2 regions of the Phyllobacterium sp. SB3 genome follow, and region 2 is predicted to be linked to the other one. Evidence: predicted binding sites of a transcription regulator. Region 2 holds the regulator's gene; the other holds the start of a gene.
What was found. Region 2 encodes LexA, which represses DNA repair genes until DNA is damaged. Its sites were predicted from a motif close to TGTTCNNNNTGTGTTCNG; they were not measured.
Positions count from the first base shown of each region.

Region 1: a site for LexA is predicted at 1,400-1,417, ahead of ABKW30_RS24670 (sel1 repeat family protein). Genes of this name have one in related genera too.

Region 1 is NZ_JBDYKI010000009.1:50,420-53,549, reverse strand. It holds gene ABKW30_RS24680 (acetyl/propionyl/methylcrotonyl-CoA carboxylase subunit alpha) at 1-405, shown strand, start outside; gene ABKW30_RS24675 (hypothetical protein) at 542-724, opposite strand; gene ABKW30_RS24670 (sel1 repeat family protein) at 976-1,242, opposite strand; gene ABKW30_RS24665 (DUF2147 domain-containing protein) at 1,714-2,061, shown strand; gene ABKW30_RS24660 (ABC transporter substrate-binding protein) at 2,135-3,130, opposite strand, start outside.
Region 2 is NZ_JBDYKI010000004.1:540,979-544,108, forward strand. It holds gene ABKW30_RS18070 (substrate-binding domain-containing protein) at 1-672, shown strand, start outside; gene lexA (transcriptional repressor LexA) at 834-1,550, shown strand; partial or broken gene ABKW30_RS18080 (ComEC/Rec2 family competence protein) at 2,278-3,130, opposite strand, start outside.

The sequences.
Region 1 (3,130 bases), on a different contig from region 2:
CCCGGCAGCATTCTTGAAGTGAAAGTCCGGCGGGAAGCAACCGGCTGGCATATGACAGGTAAAGGTATCAATCTCCGGGCCAAGACAGCAAAGATACCCAACGGCATTGCCGTGATTGCCACCGGTACAGTCTCGATCTTCGCGATAGCCGATCCGTTCATTCTGGCTGAAGCTGCGGGAAATGCGGGCGACCGCCTTAGTGCACCAATGCCCGGGCTGGTTAAATCAGTGCGCGTCTCGGCTGGCGATACGGTCAAAAAGGGTCAAATATTGCTGGTGCTGGAAGCGATGAAAATGGAACACACCATTACCGCTCCACATGATGGTAAAATCGCGGAGATCGTAACAGAAGGATCGCAAGTTAAAGAAAAGTCGTCACTTGTCCGATTCGAAACAAATGATTAGCTCGGGCCGGATTTTGATCTAATCAGCGAACCGCTTGTCTCTTCATTATTGCGATTCTCGATCTTAAAATCAGCTTTACGGTACATGCTTTACTATAAATACTGTAACATAAAATATATTTCGGGCTGGATATAGTCTATCCAGCCTTAGTTGGCAGGTTGACAATAGCCGTTTCGACGGCGGCAATGTTCAGCTCAAGTGTGGCAATCTTCTGCAAAGTATTATTGTCGGGGAATGCTTTTGATTTTGCACACATCAATATGAGTTGTGTTTGAGCTTCAGTTAAACTTGATAACAACCTCTCTAAATCGTCCAACATGTGTTTTCCGTTTTCATTATTAAGTGCGCACACGCGCAGGTTGTAGCAATTCACCGCATCTTCAATACGCGAAAAGCTTGAAAATTGTCAAAGCACATATGTCAGAAATATACCATTTATTTTACCAGTCGAACAAAATATTCCACCAGTTCAGTGCCGAAGCTAGGCAATTGGTATTGTCATTCGCAAAAAAGCACAAATGAACCGCTTTTGATTAAAATTTTATACCTTTTTATTGGAGTTTCTTAAAGCTAGTGCGACGTCATCCATTCGCGTGCTTCACGCAGGGCTACCGCAATATCAGCCTTCGACATCGTTGCCATGATTTCGGCACGCAGTTCAGCTGCGCGATCACAACCTTTGATTGCAGCAATGTTGAACCACTTGTGCGCAGCAACCAGATCGACCGCGCAATCACGACCGGTTGCATACATGATGCCCATTTCGAAGAGAATATCAGCTTGAGCTGTACCGCCGATGTGGCCATTTTCAAGATTTTGAAGATCGAAGCGTGCCATTTTACCAAACCCCTGTTGAACCCAATTCGTATTTCAAACGAAAGCCCTGTCAGACTTCTGAGAACCGCCCTGTTTGTTGTTTTGGCGTGCCCTTTTGATGCTTCCGATAATGCGGGAGAGGCTTGAAATTGCTGTTAAAAGGCATGATTAACCGGGATCAAACAAAACAAAAACAACTCGTAAACTTCGGAATTCATTAAATATAACAGACCAGCAAATACGGGCATTTTCCGAAAAATCACCTAAAATGCGCAAGTGCGATTTCAAGCCTTTGCTAACCAAGTATCACGTTGGAAACTGGCACTCCCCCTTTCGACTGCAACTATCTGACCGTGAAAAGAGCTGCGGAACGCCAGCATTTCCTCGTGGATAGGCCACTTCCCTTCGCCGACATTTTCAATTACCTTTACGTGCGCGTAAGCACTATGCGAACCGGCGGGAGAGTTTGGTTCGCTTCACCGGGAGGACATTATGAAATTCAAGATTCTGCTGGCATGCGCCAGCCTCGCTCTTATGACGGGAACCGCGATGGCGGAAGAGCCAATCGTCGGCTCGTGGAAGCGCCCGAACGGCACGATTATCCAATATTCGTCCTGCGGCGGCGACAAATATTGCGGTACTGTCCTGACCGGCGAATATAAGGGTAAGTCGATCGGCTCGATGGCAGGCAAAGACGGCTCTTACAAGGGCACCGTCAACAAGCTGGACGAGGGCAAGACATATAATGGCAAAGCCACAGCCAAAGGCGGCACGCTTTCGCTGGCCGGTTGTGTAATGGGTGGCCTCATCTGCAAGAGCGAAAGCCTGACCCGCCAATAGGCAAGAAGCCCTCATCTCAAAACAAAACAGGCAGGTTCGACCCTGCCTGTTTTTATTTTGGCGTCAGGTGGAATTACTCCTTGATGGGTGCGTAATTACCATCATGCCAGATATTGATGTCGTACTTGGCATCCTTGATATCGCCCTTCTCGTCAAAAACGATTGGACCGATAACAGTATTGACCGGCTTGCCATCTTTCAGCACTTCCGCGACCTTTGCCGGATCATCGCTGCCTGCCCGCTCAATTCCTTGCGCAAATGCTTCGACAACGGCATAGGAAAACAATGTAAAGCCATCCGGCACGAACCCGCCAGCCTTGATCTTTTCCACAGCGGCCTTGGCTTCAGGGCGTGCTTGCGGATTTGCCGGGAAAGTGAAAATTACGCCCTCGGCCGCCGGACCGGAAACCGCCCAGAAGTCGGGCGAGGCAATGGAATCACCCATCATCAGCTGAAACTTGAAGTTCTGATCCGCCGCCTGACGCAAGATCAGCCCAGCTTCCTGATGATAACCGCCGAAGTAGACGAAATCGGCCTTCAAATCCTTCAGTTTGGTAACAAGTGCCGAATAATCCTTCTCACCGGCATTGATACCATCATAAAGAATTTCCTTCAGCCCGGCCTCATTCATCTTGCCTTTGACCGCATCGGCAAGACCTTTGCCATAAGCACCCTTGTCATGCAGGACGACAACATTCTTGCCTTTGTATTTCTCGGCGATCCAGGGTCCGACGAACTCGCCCTGCGCATCATCACGCGTGTAAAGCCGCATGATCGTAGGCCAGCCGTTCTTTGTGGCCGCATCCGTCAACTCCGGATTGGACGATGCGGGTGTCATCATCAACACGCCAGCCTCCGCATAAACCGACGAGGCAGGAATACTCGATCCTGAGCACGCATGGCCGTCTACGAATTTTATACCGGCCGCGACGATGCGATTGGCAATGGAGACGGCCTGCTTCGGATCGCAGACGTCATCCTCCATGACAAGTTTGATCTTGCGGCCCATAATGCCGCCCTTCTCGTTGATCGCAGCGGCTGCCGCCTGAGCACCCTGCTTGAATTGATC
Region 2 (3,130 bases):
GTCGATGCCATCATTGTCTCTCACCCGTCTCTCGTGGATGAGCGCGTTTCGATGCTGATCGACGCAAAGTTTCCTTTTGTTCTGCATGGACGCACCAATGTCGGCAAACCGCACGCGTGGCTCGACATCGATAATCAGGGCGCGTTTTATCAGGCGGCGAGCCATTTGCTTGATCTCGGGCACCGCCATATCGCCATGATCGATGGCTTGAGGGGGTTCACATTCTCCGAACATCGCGAGCTTGGTTATCGGCAAGCACTTGGCGAACGCGGTATTGAAATAGATTCGCGGTTCATCGTGCATGACCGTTTCTCCGATGAAATCGGCTTCCGCGAAACGCAGCGCCTGCTTGCATGCACACCACAGCCGACGGCTATTATTGCGGGATCAATGATGACTGCTCTGGGCGTCGCTCGTGCCGTACGCAATAATGGCTATCAACTCGGCAAACAGGTGTCGCTCATCACGCATGATGACGTTTTCCCCTATCTCAACGCCAGCAACATGGTGCCATCGATGACCACGACGCGGTCGTCGATGCGGGCTGCGGCCACCCGGATTGCTGAAATGCTCGTGCGCGTGCTTGATGGAGAGCCAGTTGATGACATTCACGAACTTTGGCCGGTGGACCTTATTGTCCGCCAGTCAAGCGGGCCTCCTGTAAGCAGCTAATCGGCGCTTCTCGCCTTTTTCACAACGTTTCGTCTAATTTTTACCGTCGTGTGCTATAAGTGGCTGGTTTATACCAGATATTAATCCTTGTGGAACACAACTGGAACATATAGTGTTTGTTCTGGTTTTGTTTTTCCGATTCCACGCTGAAGGATCGCCCCATGCTCACGCGCAAACAACATGAACTTCTGCTTTTCATTCATGAACGGTTGAAGGAAACGGGTATCCCTCCCTCATTTGATGAGATGAAGGATGCCTTGGATCTCGCATCCAAATCGGGCATCCACCGCCTTATCACAGCGCTGGAGGAACGAGGCTTTATTCGGCGCCTTGCAAATAGGGCCCGGGCCCTGGAAGTGCTCCGCCTTCCGGATTCGATAGCGCCGGGACTGAATGCCCAGCGTAAGTTCTCCCCAAGTGTCATAGAAGGCAGCCTCGGCCGCAATATTGCGCCGCCTCGCCCTCAAGCAAGCTCAGCAGACATCGTTGCTGCAAACATGATCAGTATTCCGGTTATGGGCCGGATTGCTGCCGGTGTGCCTATCGCTGCAATCCAGAACCAGACTCATATGCTGAACCTTCCGCCAGATATGATTGGCAGCGGCGAGCACTATGCACTTGAGGTCAAGGGTGACTCCATGATCGAGGCCGGAATTTTTGATGGCGACACCGTTGTCATAAAACGCGGCGATACAGCCAGCCCCGGTGAAATCGTCGTTGCTCTTGTTGACGATGAGGAAGCAACCTTGAAGCGGTTCCGGCGCAAGGGTGCATCAATTGCACTTGAAGCAGCGAATCCAGCCTATGAAACACGAATTTTTGGACCAGACCGGGTTCAGGTGCAGGGCAAATTGGTCGGCCTGATACGTCGCTATTGAGTTGCGGCATCAGGAGCAGGAATGGGCTCGCTGAAAGAATACGCTCCTGCAGGGCGTTGTTACGAAAGCTGCCAGAGTTCTCCTTTGAGCGCTTGTCAGGAAGATTTCGCGCAGCACGTGAATAATTGCGATAGGTATTCCAGGGTCGATTAGATTGCCCAACAGCATATGTCATCTGGGCAGTTTGCAGGCGGTGTGAAAGTGCATCCGCCGGGTTTTTCGATTCTGAATTATTTTTGGATTGCGAATTGTCGAAGCTTATTTCCATCGCCCCTTTAATTGCCAGATCGCGTTTTGAAATCGTCAATACGCCAGCATCCCGGCACGTAGGGGCTTCGGCTGCATAGGCAAGAATAACAATATCACCTGACATGCATGCATCGGTCATTTTTTCAGGATCGTCCGTATATGCAAGAACCAGTCCTCCCGGCTCCCGTGCGGTGCAAACCCGCTCAAAGCATTCGAATTGCGTGTCGTTGACAGCAAGCCCAGCTCCTACAGGCTTAATGAGTTCATCTGCACCATATCCTTGCTGCCAGTTTTTCAGATGAAATGCGCTTCCCACTGCCCTGTTGATGGCGAGGTTTCCTTCGCTGGTCCTTAGAGCAACGAGTTTGCCGTCTTCTGAAATCATTATGCTCGGCTCGTTCGAATTCCCCATGACAATAAACGCCAATACAAGAAGCGGTAAAGCACACAACCGCAGCCACGTTGAAAGAAACACCAGCAGCAGAAGCGCTGTGGCCAAAAGAATAAGCGTCAACGGGGGCATCAAGCCAAGGTTTCCGCTGGGCGAGTGGGATGCCACAGCTTTTGCGATGATGATGACCAATTCAATACCCTGCCCCATGACAGCGAACGGCAGCCAATCGAGATCGAAAGGCATGGCGAGCAGGCCAAGTACGGCAAACGGCATCACCAGTATTGAGACAACCGGCAATGCCAGTGCGTTTCCAATCAGTCCGAAGGGAGCTGTATTGTTGAAATGATAAGCTGCAAAAATTGCGCTGGCTGTTCCTGCGACGAGCGAAGTCATGGCGATACCACCAACATAGTTCAACGCTCGCGACGGAATTGACCACATCCCGTATCCCGTCCCCTTCCCCCGACGACTTCGCTTTAATTGATACCGAGACCACCAGCCGTAAAAGGCGATAAGCGCTGCCGTCGCTGAGTATGACATCTGAAATCCGGGACCTAAAATTTCATGCGGTGAAATGGCCAAAGTGATACATGCCGCAATAGCAAGATTGCGCATGGAGATCGCCGACCGGTCAACTGTTACCGCCAGCAGCATAACGGCAAGCATCACAAAACTTCGTTGTGCCGCAACATCGGCGCCCGAAAGCAGGAGATAGAATGCGGAGCCCAGCAAAGCGATGACGGCAGCGAATTTCTTAACCGGATAACGGACCGATGCATTTGGAAACAGGGCGAATACTGCTCGCAGCCCGCCTATGATAATTGCTGCGACCAAAGCCATGTGAAAACCGGAGATCGACAATATGTGAGACAAACCACTTAAACGCATGGCGTTGTTCGTATCATCGCTTATTCCGTCACGCTGCCCGGTCACGAGC